DNA from 2 places in the Streptomyces changanensis genome. Region 1 is predicted to be linked to the other one. Evidence: predicted binding sites of a transcription regulator. Region 1 holds the regulator's gene; the other holds the start of a gene.
The links. The regulator HrcA, encoded in region 1, represses chaperone genes, less so after heat shock. The targets are predictions, from matches to a motif close to TTNGCACTCNGNNNNNCNGAGTGCNAA.
Positions count from the first base shown of each region.

Region 2: a site for HrcA is predicted at 1,855-1,881, ahead of groES (co-chaperone GroES). Genes of this name have one in related genera too.

Region 1 covers NZ_CP102332.1:2,036,359-2,043,354, forward strand. Annotated here, with positions in the region: gene NRO40_RS09135 (16S rRNA (uracil(1498)-N(3))-methyltransferase) at 90-833, opposite strand; gene NRO40_RS09140 (nitronate monooxygenase) at 830-1,903, opposite strand; gene dnaJ (molecular chaperone DnaJ) at 2,092-3,225, opposite strand; gene hrcA (heat-inducible transcriptional repressor HrcA) at 3,226-4,242, opposite strand; gene NRO40_RS09155 (MBL fold metallo-hydrolase) at 4,436-5,173, shown strand; gene NRO40_RS09160 (DUF3097 domain-containing protein) at 5,258-6,073, shown strand; gene hemW (radical SAM family heme chaperone HemW) at 6,265-6,996, opposite strand, start outside.
Region 2 covers NZ_CP102332.1:4,059,805-4,066,800, forward strand. Annotated here, with positions in the region: gene NRO40_RS18175 (class I SAM-dependent methyltransferase) at 1-753, opposite strand, end outside; gene NRO40_RS18180 (polysaccharide deacetylase family protein) at 846-1,799, shown strand; gene groES (co-chaperone GroES) at 2,028-2,336, shown strand; gene groL (chaperonin GroEL) at 2,493-4,121, shown strand; gene NRO40_RS18195 (SDR family NAD(P)-dependent oxidoreductase) at 4,266-5,039, opposite strand; gene NRO40_RS18200 (MOSC domain-containing protein) at 5,050-5,808, opposite strand; gene NRO40_RS18205 (LysR family transcriptional regulator) at 5,888-6,781, shown strand.

The sequences.
Region 1 (6,996 bases):
TGCCGGGGTGTCGCGGGTGCCGGGGTGTCGCGGGTGCCGGGCGCCCGGGGCGAGGGGCCCGGGGCGAGGGGTGCCCCGGGCGGCGGGCGTCAGGACCAGCGGCCGGTGCGTCCCAGCAGCAGTGCCGCCGCCGCCGTGCCGGCCGTGGAGGTGCGCAGCACGCTGCGGCCGAGCCGGTACGGCTTGGCGCCCGCCTCCGCGAAGGCGGCCAGTTCGTCGGGGGCGACGCCCCCCTCGGGACCGACGACCAGCACGATATCGCCGGTCGCCGGCAGCGGCGCGGTGGCCAGCGGTTCGGCGCCCTCCTCGTGGAGCACGGCCGCGAAGTCCGCCTCCGCGAGCAGCCGGGCGACCTGGCGGGTGCTCGCCGCGTCGGCGACCTCCGGGAACCGGAGCCTGCGGGACTGCTTGCCCGCCTCGCGCGCGGTGGCGCGCCACTTCGCCAGGGCCTTCAGACCGCGCTCGCCCTTCCACTGGGTGATGCACCGGGACGCCGCCCACGGCACGACCGCGTCGACGCCGGTCTCGGTCATGGTCTCCACGGCCAGCTCGCCCCGGTCGCCCTTGGGGAGCGCCTGCACCACGGTGATGCGCGGCGCGGGCGCGGGCTCGTCGCGCACCTCGGCGACGGCGACGTCGAGGCGGTCCTTGCCCTCGACGGCGGCGACGGTCCCGTACGCGCCGCGCCCGGTGCCGTCCGTCAGCACGATCTCCTCACCGGTGCGCAGGCGGCGTACCGACACGGCGTGCCGCCCCTCCGGCCCGTCCAGGGCGACGGTCGCGCCGGGGGCGGCGGCCGCCAGGTCCTCGACGACGAAGACGGGGGCGGTCATGACGCTCCTCCCACGGCCAGCGCCGTGAGCGCGGACCGGAGTTCCGAGTGGAGTACTTCGACGAGCTGCCCGGCGGGCAGCTCCCGGGCGAGGCGGTGACCCTGGCCCGCCCACAGGGCCATGGCCTGCGGGTCGCCGGCCGCGGCGGCGGCCTTGCGCACCGGGCTGGTCAGGTGGTGCACCTCGGGGTAGGCGGCCGGGGCGTACGGCCCGTGCTCCCGTACGAACCGGTTGACCAGGCCCCGGGCCGGGCGTCCGGAGAAGGCCCGGGTCAGTTCGGTGCGCGTGAAGAGCGGATCCGTCATGGCCCGCTTGTGCAGGGGGTGCGCGCCGGACTCGGGGCAGACGAGGAAGGCGGTGCCGAGCTGCGCGGCCTCGGCGCCGGCGGCGAGGACCGCGGCGATCTGGGCGCCGCGCATCAGACCGCCGGCCGCGATCATCGGCAGGGACACGGCCTCGCGGACCCGGGTGACCAGCGCGAGGAGGCCGATCCCGGCGGCAGCGCTCTCGGGGTCGTCCCGGTGGGTGCCCTGGTGGCCGCCGGCCTCGACGCCCTGGACGCAGACGGCGTCGGCGCCGGCCAGCTCGGCGGCCCGCGCCTCGTCGGGGCTGGTGACGGTCACGATCGTGCGGGTGCCGACGCGCGCGAGGGCGTGCACGGTGTCGCGGGTGGGGCAGCCGAAGGTGAAGGAGACGACCGGGACGGGGTCGTCGAGGAGGATGGCGAGCTTCGCGTCGTACCCGTCGTCCCGGCCCGCGTCGGGGTCGCCGAGGGGGGTGTCGTACCAGGTGGACTCGCCGGCCAGCTGGTGGCGGTAGACCTCGACGGCGGCGGGGTCGGCCTGGCCGGGCTGCGGCATGAACAGGTTGACGCCGAAGGGGCGCGCGGTCAGCGCGCGGACCTGCTGGACCTCCTGGTACATGCCGTCGGCCGTCTTGTAGCCGGCGGCGAGGAACCCGAGGCCGCCCGCCTCACAGACGGCGGCGACGAGCGGGGGGCAGGAGGCGCCACCGGCCATGGGGGCCTGCACGATCGGGTGGGGGCAGAGATCGGTCAGCGCGGAGGGCATGCACGCATGGTGTCACGCCCCCGCGCAGCCGCCGAATCCCCTGTTCCGCCCGTCAGGGAGCGGCGCGCCGGGCCTGGCGGAGGCCGCCACCCGCAGCGCCCGCGCCTCCGGCGGGCCGCCCGCGCGGGGCACCCGTGGGTCCGGCGGAGGCTCCCCGCGACGCCGCGGGGAGCCGTCACACGCGTGGGCTAGCGCCCGTTGAACGCGTCCTTCAGCCGGGAGAACAGGCCCTGCTGGCCGGGGGCGAACTGGCCGGTGGGCCGCTCCTCCCCGCGCAGCTCCGCCAGCTCCCGCAGCAGGCGCTCCTGCTCGGCGTCGAGCTTGCTCGGCGTCTGCACCTCGACGTGGACGATCAGGTCGCCGCGGCCGCCGCCCCGCAGGTGCGTGACGCCCCGGCCGTGCAGCGGGATCGACTGGCCGGACTGCGTACCCGGCCGGATGTCGACCTCCTCGACCCCGTCGAGCGTCTCCAGCGGCACCTTCGTGCCGAGCGCGCCCGCCGTCATCGGGATGGTGACCGTGCAGTGCAGGTCGTCACCGCGCCGCTGGAACACCGGGTGCGGCAGTTCGTGGATCTCGACGTACAGGTCGCCCGCCGGGCCGCCGCCGGGGCCGACCTCGCCCTCGCCGGCCAGCTGGATGCGCGTGCCGTTGTCGACACCGGCCGGGATCTTGACCGTGAGCGTGCGGCGGGACCGCACCCGGCCGTCGCCCGCGCACTCGGGGCACGGCGTCGGCACGACCGTGCCGAAGCCCTGGCACTGGGGGCAGGGGCGGGACGTCATGACCTGGCCCAGGAAGGACCGCGTCACCTGCGACACCTCACCGCGGCCGCGGCACATGTCGCACGTCTGCGCCGAGGTGCCGGGCGCGGCGCCCTCGCCGGAGCAGGTGGTGCACACGACGGCCGTGTCGACCTGGATGTCCTTCGTCGTGCCGAAGGCCGCCTCGTCGAGCTCGATCTCCAGCCGGATCATCGCGTCCTGGCCGCGCCGGGTCCGTGACCGGGGGCCGCGCTGGGACGCCGTGCCGAAGAAGGCGTCCATGATGTCGGAGAAGTTCCCGAAGCCGCCCGCCCCGAAGCCGCCCGCGCCACCGGCGCCGCCCGCCAGGGGGTCGCCGCCGAGGTCGTAGACCTGCTTCTTCTGCGGGTCCGACAGCACCTCGTAGGCGGCGTTGATCTCCTTGAACCGCTCCTGCGTCTTCGGATCGGGGTTCACGTCCGGATGCAGCTCGCGCGCGAGCCTCCGGAACGCCTTCTTGATCTCGTCCTGGGACGCGTCGCGGCGCACGCCGAGTACGGCGTAGTAGTCCGTGGCCACTTACGACTCCGCCAGGATCTGTCCGACGTAACGTGCCACTGCGCGTACCGCTCCCATCGTTCCGGGGTAGTCCATGCGGGTCGGTCCGACCACGCCGAGTTTGGCGACCGCCTCGCCGCCCGAACCGTAACCGACCGCGACGACGGACGTGGAGTTCAGCCCCTCGTGGGCGTTCTCGTGCCCGATGCGCACGGTCATGGCCGGGTCCGTCGCCTCGCCGAGCAGCTTGAGGAGCACGACCTGCTCCTCCAGCGCCTCCAGCACCGGCCGGATCGTCAGCGGGAAGTCGTGCCCGAAGCGCGTGAGATTGGCGGTCCCGCCGATCACCAGGCGCTCCTCGGTCTCCTCCACCAGCGTCTCCAGCAGCGTGGAGAGCACCGTGGAGACCGTGCCGCGGTCCTCCGCCTCGAAGGACTCCGGCAGATCCTGCACCAGCTGCGGCACGTCCGCGAAGCGCCGTCCGACGACCCGGCTGTTGAGCCGGGCGCGCAGGTCGGCGACGGACGTCTCGCCGATCGGGGCGGGGCAGTCGACCATGCGCTGCTCGACCCGTCCGGTGTCCGTGATCAGGACGAGCATCAGCCGGGCCGGGGCCAGCGACAGCAGCTCGACGTGCCGCACGGTGGACCGGGTCAGCGACGGGTACTGCACGACCGCGACCTGGCGGGTCAGCTGCGCGAGCAGCCGTACCGTCCGGCCCACGACGTCGTCGAGGTCGACCGCGCCCTCCAGGAAGTTCTGGATGGCCCGGCGCTCCGGTGACGACAGCGGCTTGACGCCGGCGAGCTTGTCGACGAAGAGGCGGTAGCCCTTGTCCGTGGGGATGCGGCCGGCGCTGGTGTGGGGCTGGGCGATGAAGCCCTCGTCCTCCAGCACCGCCATGTCGTTGCGCACGGTGGCCGGTGACACGCCGAGGTTGTGCCGTTCGGTGAGCGCCTTGGAGCCGACGGGCTCCTCCGTACCGACGTAGTCCTGGACGATGGCGCGCAGTACCTCGAGTCTGCGTTCACTGAGCACGGCGCACCTCCAGCTGGCTTTCGGTCTGCTGACGTCTGCTGGCACTCTTCGCGTCCGAGTGCCAGTCATCCCCGCGGCCAGTGTACGGCGCCGAGGTCAATGCCTGGCAAGGGCGATGCGTCGTGCCCGGTGGGCGCGGCGGCCGCTCACGGTACCGCGCGCCGGGCGGGGGCGTTGCCGATAGCGTCGAGGCATGGACGTCGCTTGGGAAGAGTTCGGTTGGGAGCGCCTCGCCCCCGGCGTGGGCCGCAGGCGGCTCCCGGGGTGGGACGCCACCGTGGGGCTCGTCGTCGGCGGGGCCGCGGTCCTGCTGTTCGACGCCGGGTCGACGCTGCGCGAGGGCGCCGCGCTCCGCGGTGAGGTGCAGGGGCTGCTGGGCGGCCGCCGCGTGACGCACATCGCACTCAGCCACCCGCACTTCGACCACGTGCTGGGCGCGGCGGCGTTCGCGGGCGCCCAGGTGTTCGGGGCGATGGGGCTCGACGAGGTGCTGGTCCGGGAGCGGGACGCGCTGCGGGCCGACGCCGTGCGGGAGGGCGTGTCCGAGCGGGAGGCGGGCGAGGCGGTGGACGTGCTGGTGCGTCCGCACCACCTGGTGTGCGCCGAGTGGACGCTCGACCTCGGGGACCGCCGGGTGCTGCTGGCGAACGCCGGCCCCGGCCACACCGGCCAGGACCTGGCGCTGCTGGTGCCGGGCGCGGAGGGGGACGCTCCGCCCGGGGTCGTCTTCTGCGGGGACCTCGTCGAGGAGTCGGGCGAGCCGCAGGCGGGGCCGGACGCCCTGCCCTCCCGCTGGCCGGCGGCGCTGGACCGGCTGCTTCGGCTGGGCGGTGAGGACGCCGCGTACGTGCCGGGGCACGGGGCGGTGGTCGACGCCGCGTTCGTACGGGCCCAACGCGATGAGCTGGCCCGGCGGTTCGCGGTGTCGTAGCGTCGGGCGCGTGCGCGCCGCCGCGCCCGGGGGACGTCCCCGGGGCGGGTCGGCGCCCGTCACGCACCCGGAGCCGAGAGAGTCATGCGCCGTTACGACCCCGATCTGACCCCGTCCTGGAAGAAGCCGGCCCCCGTGCCGGAGGTGCCCGCCGAACCGGACCTGGTGGTCGAGGAGGCGGGCAGCGGCTTCTGCGGGGCGGTGGTCCGGTGCGAGGCGGGGACGGTGACCCTGGAGGACCGGTTCGGCAAGCACCGGGTCTTCCCGCTGGTGCCGCGCGGGTTCCTGCTGGAGGGCCGCGTGGTGACGCTGGTCCGGCCGGCCTCCGGCGCTCCGGCGCGGCCGTCGCGCACGGCGTCCGGTTCCCTGGCCGTGCCCGGGGCGCGGGCCCGCGTGGCGCGGGCGGGGCGGATCTACGTCGAGGGGCGCCACGACGCCGAGCTGGTGGAGCGGGTGTGGGGCGACGACCTGCGCATCGAGGGCGTGGTCGTCGAGTACCTGGAGGGCGTCGACGACCTGCCGGCGATCGTGCGCGACTTCCGCCCCGGCCCGGACGCCCGGCTCGGGGTGCTGGTGGACCACCTGGTGCCCGGGTCGAAGGAGTCGCGGATCGCCGCGTCCGTGACCGACCCGCACGTCCTGGTCGTGGGGCACCCGTACGTGGACGTGTGGCAGGCCGTGAAGCCGTCGTCGCTCGGCATCCCCGCCTGGCCGGCGGTGCCGCGCGGCGAGGACTGGAAGACGGGCGTGTGCCGGGCCCTGGGCTGGCCGGAGAACACCGGCGCGGCCTGGCAGCGAATCCTCGGCGCCGTGCGCTCCTACCGCGACCTGGAGCCGGAGCTGCTCGGGGCGGTGGAGCGGCTCATCGACCACGTGACGGTCGGCACGCACGGCGGGTGAGGGCCGGCCCCCGGCCGCCGTCGGGCGGGGCCCGGCCGGGCCGGTGCGGCTGAGGTGGCGCCGGCGCGGGGTGACGGCGAGCCGGGGCTGCGGGCCGGTGCTGGTCGGTGGTGCCGGTGGGGCGGGTGGCGCCGGGACTGCGGGCCGGTGCCGGCGGCGGGGCCGTCGGTGCCGGTGGCGGGGCGGGTCGGTCAGTCGACCAGGTCCCGTACCACCGCGTCGGCGAGGAGCCGCCCGCGCAGGGTGAGGACGGCGCGGCCCTCCGCGTACGGCGCGGGCTCCAGCAGCCCGTCGCCGACCGCGCGCTCGGCTGCGGCCAGCCCGGCGGGCCGCAGCAGCGACAGCGGGCAGCCGTCCAGCAGGCGGAGCTCCAGCAGGACGCGCTCGACGCGCCGGTCCTCGTCGGACAGCAGCTCCCGCCCCGCGCCGGGCGAACGGCCCTCCGCGAGGGCGGCGGCGTAGGCGCCGGGGTGCTTCACGTTCCACCAGCGGACCCCGCCGACGTGGCTGTGCGCGCCGGGGCCCGCCCCCCACCAGTCGGCGCCGCGCCAGTACAGCTCGTTGTGCAGGCAGCGGCCCGCCTCGGAGGTCGCCCAGTTGGAGACCTCGTACCACGCGTACCCGGCGTCGGCGAGGACCGAGTCGGCGATCAGGTAGCGGTCGGCGTGCACGTCGTCGTCCGTCATCGGCACCTCGCCGCGCCGGATCCGGCGGGCGAGCCGGGTGCCCTCCTCGACGATCAGCGCGTACGCCGAGACGTGGTCCGGGCCCGCGCCGACGGCCGCTTCGAGCGAGGCGCGCCAGTCGTCGTCACTCTCCCCGGGGGTGCCGTAGATGAGGTCCAGGTTGACGTGATCGAAGCCGGCGGCGCGGGCCTCGGCGACGCACGCCTCCGGGCGGCCGGGCGTGTGGGTGCGGTCGAG
Region 2 (6,996 bases), 2.0 Mb from region 1:
GGCTGTGCCGAACCACAGCACGGCCTCCTTCACGTCGCCGCCGTCCGAGATCCACTCGGCCTCGGCCTCCGGGGGGATCACCTCGTGCGGGATGCCCGGCGCGATCTTCAGCGCGGCGTGCGGGGCGCGGCGCGCGGTGTCGACCGCCCAGGACAGTGGCGGGGAGTACGCCTCCGGGTCGAAGATCCGCCCGGCGCCCCGGCCGCCGCCCGTCGCCGCGCCGCGCCGGGCGGGGTCGACGAAGACGGCGTCGTACGGGGCGGTGTCGACCTCCGTGACGTCGGCGCAGCGCACCTCGATCAGCTCCGCGAGGCCGAGCGCCTCGGCGTTGGCGCGGGCGACGGCCGCCGTGAGCGGGTCGCGGTCGACGGCGAGGACCCGGATGCCGGCGCGGGCGAGGGCGAGGGCGTCCCCGCCGATGCCGCAGCACAGGTCGGCGACGGCCCGGACGCCGAGCCGGGCGAAGACGGCCGCACGGTGCTCGGCGACGGCCCTGCGGGTGGACTGCTCGACGCCGTTCGGGGTGAAGAACATGCGGTACGCGTCCTCCCCGCCGAACTTCGCCACCGCCCGCTGCCGCAGCCGGGCCTGCCCGAGCGCCGCGGAGACCAGGTCCGCCGGGTGGTCGCGGCGCAGTCGCGAGGCGACGGCCAGCTCCTCCGCGGGGTCGTAGTGGCGCAGTTCGGCGAGGAGAGCGTGGCCCTCGGGGGTGCGGAGCGCGGAGAAGGCGGCGAGATCGGTCACCCGCCCCATTCTCGTCCAGTGTGGTCCAGGCGGGGGATGGTGCGGGTGTGGCGGCGGTGTCGCCCGTGCCGAGGGCCGGTGCGCTGACAGGATGCGGCGCCATGCAGCTAGTACGACAAATGCGTCCATCATCAGGAAATCGGGTATGGCGGGGGATCGCCACCGTCCTGCTTCTCGGGGTCCTCGGTACGGCCTGCGGAACCGAGGAGCGGCCCGCGGCGCAGGGCGGCGGCCCCGGGGCCCACGGCCGGCAGGGCGAGCCCGGCGCCGAGGCCCGGCAGGCGCCGCCGCGCACCGCGTCCGGGGCCCTCGCCGCCTACGTCGAACGCTTCCGGCGCACCCAGGCGGCGCGGGCCGTCGCCGCGCGCCGGTGGGGGCTGAAGCGGACCCCGCTCCTGCCGCCCGCGCCTCCGGCGGTGAAGCCGAAGATCACCTTCCGCAAGGGCTTCGAGGTGGGCGACCCCTCGCTCCCGCCGGTCTTCACCACCGTCCCGACCCGGGACCGGATCGTCTTCCTGACGATCGACGACGGGGCCGAGAAGGACCCGGAGCTGCTGCGGATGATGACCGAACTGGGCATCCCGTACAGCGCGTTCCTCAGCGACTACGTGGTCAAGGACGACTACGCGTACTTCGCGCGCATGCGGGACCGGGGCGTGGCCCTGCACAACCACACCCTCAACCACCGCTACATGCCCGCGCTCGACTACGACGAGCAGCGGCGCGAGATCTGCGGCCAGCAGGACACCCTCGAGAAGCGCTTCGGTACGCGCCCCACCCTCTTCCGCCCGCCGTACGGGAACTACGACGCCGACACGCTGCGCGCCGCCCGCTCCTGCGGGATCAAGGCGGTGCCGCTGTGGTCCGCCGAGGTGTTCCCCGATCGCATGGAGTGGCGGGAGTGGGACCGCGACCTGCACCCCGGCGACATCGTCCTCTCGCACTTCCGGGGGCGCGGCGACTGGAAGGGCTCGATGGCCGACATGGTGCGCCGCGCCATGGACACCATCACGGCGCGCGGGTACGCGGTGGCCAGGCTGGAGGACTACGTCTGAACCCCCCTTCCGCCTCGTACGCACGTGCGAGCGGAGGGCGGCGCGCGGCGGTTCGTTGGCACTCCGCTTGACCGAGTGCTAATCGCGGTCATAGTCTCGGCTCTGGCACTCCCCACCGGAGAGTGCCAACACAGCGACGGGCAGGTCCGGCACCCGCGACGACGGATCCACCTGGTCGCCACCTCAGACAGTTGACCCCGTGAGATCTCCGAAGGGGGAGGTCGGATCGTGACGACCACCAGCTCCAAGGTTGCCATCAAGCCGCTCGAGGACCGCATTGTGGTCCAGCCGCTCGACGCAGAGCAGACCACCGCCTCTGGCCTGGTCATCCCGGACACGGCGAAGGAGAAGCCCCAGGAGGGCGTCGTCCTGGCCGTGGGCCCGGGCCGTTTCGAGAACGGCGAGCGCCTGCCGCTCGACGTCAAGACCGGCGACATCGTGCTGTACAGCAAGTACGGCGGCACCGAGGTGAAGTACAGCGGCGAGGAGTACCTCGTCCTCTCGGCCCGCGACGTCCTCGCGATCGTCGAGAAGTAGTCCGGGGGTCCGGGGGGTTCGCCCCCCGGCGTGACTCCGTGCTCCACGTGCCTTGAGCTGCGCCCCTGGCCCCCGTTGCTGTGCTGCCGCACGTGCGCCGGGCGGCGAGGGGCGCCGCTCGTTTCCACCCAGTACCGAGAGGGCTGAACCGCTCCCATGGCGAAGATCCTGAAGTTCGACGAGGACGCCCGTCGCGCCCTTGAGCGCGGCGTCAACAAGCTTGCCGACACCGTCAAGGTGACGATCGGCCCCCGTGGTCGCAACGTCGTCATCGACAAGAAGTTCGGCGCCCCCACCATCACCAACGACGGTGTGACGATCGCCCGCGAGATCGAGGTCGACGACCCGTTCGAGAACCTCGGCGCGCAGCTGGTGAAGGAGGTGGCGACCAAGACCAACGACATCGCGGGTGACGGCACCACCACCGCCACCGTGCTCGCCCAGGCGCTCGTCCGCGAGGGCCTGCGCAACGTCGCCGCCGGCGCCTCCCCGGCCGCCCTGAAGAAGGGCATCGACGCCGCGGTCAAGGCCGTCTCCGACGAGCTGCTCGCCACGGCCCGCCCGATCGAGGAGAAGTCCGACATCGCGGCCGTCGCCGCGCTGTCCGCCCAGGACCAGCAGGTCGGCGAGCTCATCGCCGAGGCGATGGACAAGGTCGGCAAGGACGGCGTCATCACCGTCGAGGAGTCCAACACCTTCGGTCTGGAGCTGGACTTCACCGAGGGCATGGCCTTCGACAAGGGCTACCTGTCCCCGTACATGGTCACGGACCAGGAGCGCATGGAGGCCGTCCTCGACGACCCGTACATCCTGATCCACCAGGGCAAGATCGCCTCCATCGCGGACCTGCTGCCCCTGCTGGAGAAGATCATCCAGTCCGGCGCCTCCAAGCCGCTGCTGATCGTCGCCGAGGACGTCGAGGGCGAGGCCCTGTCGACCCTGGTCGTCAACAAGATCCGCGGCACGTTCAACGCCGTCGCGGTCAAGGCCCCCGGCTTCGGCGACCGCCGCAAGGCGATGCTCGGCGACATGGCCGCCCTCACCGGCGCCACGGTCGTCGCCGAGGAGGTCGGCCTCAAGCTCGACCAGGTCGGCCTCGACGTGCTGGGCACCGCCCGCCGCGTGACCGTCACCAAGGACGACACCACCATCGTCGACGGTGGCGGCAACTCCGAGGACGTCACCGGCCGCATCGCCCAGATCAAGGGCGAGATCGAGACCACCGACTCCGACTGGGACCGCGAGAAGCTCCAGGAGCGCCTCGCGAAGCTGGCCGGCGGCGTGTGCGTCATCAAGGTCGGCGCCGCCACCGAGGTGGAGCTGAAGGAGAAGAAGCACCGTCTGGAGGACGCCATCTCCGCGACCCGCGCCGCGGTCGAGGAGGGCATCGTCTCCGGTGGTGGCTCCGCTCTGGTCCACGCCGTCAAGGTGCTGGAGGGCAACCTCGGCAAGGAGGGCGACGAGGCCACCGGTGTCGCCGTCGTCCGCCGCGCCGCCGTCGAGCCGCTGCGCTGGATCGCCGAGAACGCCGGCCTCGAGGGCTACGTCATCACCTCGAAGGTCGCCGACCTCGACAAGGGCCAGGGCTTCAACGCCGCCACCGGCGAGTACGGCGACCTGGTCAAGGCCGGCGTCATCGACCCGGTGAAGGTCACCCGCTCGGCCCTGGAGAACGCCGCCTCCATCGCCTCCCTCCTCCTCACCACCGAGACCCTCGTGGTGGAGAAGAAGGAAGAGGAGCCGGCGGACGCGGGCCACGGCCACGGTCACGGCCACTCGCACTGACGCGCCGCGGCGACGCCGCGCGCCTCGACCCCGCGTCGAGCACGACGAGGCCCGGTACCCCTCAGGGGTACCGGGCCTCGCCCGTGTCCACGGGCACCGGCGCGCCGCCCGTACCGGCGCCGCCCCTACCGGCGGCGCCCGCGGCTACTTCGGGCCGAACTTGCGCCCCGCCCGGGAGCTCACCCCGCCCAGCAGACCGCGCGGCGCCAGCTTCACCACACCCATCAGCGCCTTGTACCGCGGGTCGGGCACCGACAGCGTCCGGCCTCGCGCCAAATCCGCCAGCGCCTCCGCCACGACCTTGTCGGCGTCCAGCCACATCCAGCCGGGGATGTTGTCCGTGCCCATGCCGGCCCGCTGGTGGAACTCCGTCCGGACGAAGCCGGGGCACAGCGCCATCAGCCGCACCCCGCTCCCCGAGAGGTCCCGCGCCGCGCCCTGGGTGAACTGCACGACCCACGACTTCGACGCCCCGTAGGTGCCGCGCGGCACGAACGCGGCGACGGACGCCACGTTCACCACGCCGCCCCGGCGCCGCTCGCGCATCGTCGCCGTCGCGGCCGCCGTGAGCCGCAGCACCGCCTCGCAGTGCACCTTCAGCATCCTCAACTCGTCGGCCATCGCCACGTCGAGGAACCGGCCCTTGTTGCCGAAGCCCGCGTTGTTGACCAGCAGGTCCACCGGCCGCTTGGTGTCCGCGAGGCGGGCCTCCACGGCCGCGATGCCGGCGTCGTCCGCGAGGTCCGCGGGCAGCACCTCCGCCTCCACGCCGTGCCGGTCGTGCAGTTCGGTCGCCTGCTCCCGCAGCCGGTCCACGTCGCGGGCGACCAGGACCACGTCATGGCCGTCGGCCGCCAGCCGCCGCGCGAACGCGGCCCCGATGCCCGCGGTCGCGCCAGTAATCAGTGCACTCGTCATACGCGGCACGTTAGTGCCCCGTGTCCCGCGGCGGAGAGGCGCCCGGTCGGGCGCCCGGCCCCACCCCCCGGGCCGGCGCGGGCACCCGGTCGCGCCCGGCCGCGTACTGCCGTGCCGCCGCCCGCAGTTCGGGGTGCGCGGCCCCGCCCGCGGCGAGGATCCGCGGCAGCAGCTCGCGCCGGGTCGTCGCGGCGCGGAACGCCAGCGCCACCGTCACGTCGTGGTCCGGCCGGTGGAGCACCTCCACGCGGTCGCCCGCCCGGACCTCCCCCGGCACGACCACCCGCAGGTAAGCGCCCGGCGCCCCGCGCCCGGTGAACCGCCGGACCCACCCCGGCTCGCCCAGCCGGCCGGCGAAGGTGCGGCAGGGAATGCGCGCGTCCGACACCTCCAGCACCAGCGACGGCCCGATCCGCCACCGCTCACCGAGCAGCGCGCCGTCCACGTCCACCCCACGGGTCGTCAGGTTCTCACCGAAGCAGCCGTTGGGCAGCGTCCGGCCGAGCTCCCGCTCCCAGTGGTCCAGCTCCTCGCGCGCGAAGGCGTACACCGCCTGGTCGGAGCCGCCGTGGTGGCGCCGGTCGCAGACCGCGTCCCCGGCCAGCCCCCCGCCGCCCTCGCCCTTCGGCCCCGGGTCCGCCACCCGGACGGGCCCCTCCACCGGCACCTTCCCGATCCCGGTCTCCCCGCTCGGCGCACTCGTGTACGCCACCTTCCGCGCCCGCCCGACGTTCACCGTCAGCACGCGCCCCACCATCGGCTCGTCCATGCGCGCACGGTAGCGCCGCCCCCTCAAACGATCCACGGGATATTTCGCGCCGGTCCAAAGCGCCCCTTATATTCATGGCGTGATCGAAGCCCGCCACCTCCGAGTGCTCCGCGCCGTCGCCGCCACCGGCTCCTTCTCCGCCGCGGCCCGTGAACTGGGCTGCACCCAGCCGGCCGTCAGCCAGCAGATGAAGGCCCTGGAGTCCTCCGCCGGCACGCCGCTGCTCATCCGCACCGGCCGCGAGATGCGCCTCACCCAGGCGGGCGAGGCCCTCGTCCGGCACGCCGCGGGCATCCTCGCCGGGCTGACCGCCGCGGAGGAGGAGGTCGCCGCCATCGCCGGCCTCCGGGCGGGCCGCGTACGCCTCGTCTCGTTCCCCAGCGGCAGCTCCACGCTGGTGCCCACCGCCCTCGCCGCCCTGCGCGCCGCCCACCCCGGCACCCGGGTCTCGCTCGTCGAGGCGGAGCCGCCGCGCTCGGTCGAGATGCTCCGCGAGGGCGACTGCGACGTGGCGCTCGCCTTCCGGTACGCGGGCGGCGCGGCCGAGTGGGACGACCTCGTCGTCCGCCCCCTGCTCACCGACCGGCTCGTGGGGCTCGTACCGGAGGGCCACCGCCTCGCCGGCGCGGGGTCCGTGGCGATCGGGGAGCTGGCCGACGAGCCGTGGATCGCCGGCTGCCCGCGCTGCCGCCGGCAGCTGGTGGACGTCTGCGAGGGCGCCGGGTTCACCCCGCGCATCGACTTCGCGACGGACGACTACCCGGCGGTCGTGGGTCTCGTCGGCGCGGGCCTCGGCGTGGCCGTCCTGCCGGAGCTGGCCGTCGAGTCGGTCCGGCCGCGCGGCGCCCGGACGGTCGTGGTGGAGCCCGCGGTCGAACGGGAGATCGTCGCTCTCACGCTGCCGGACCTCGCCCAGGTCCCGGCGGTCGCGGCCACCCTCGACCGGCTCGCGGAGGCGGCGGCGCGCGGCTAGGCACGGGGCACCGGCCGGCGACGCCACCCGCCGCCGCAGGCCCGCGCCCGCCCCGGGCCCCGGCCAGGCACAGCCCCTCACCCGGGGCGTGCCGCCCGGCCCGCCCCGGGTGGCACGCACGTCACCCGCGCACCACGCGCAGGTCACACACCCGTGCGCATATACCCCGCGTCACGCGCCCACGCTCATGCGCACCCGCCTCGCGCGCCCGTGCT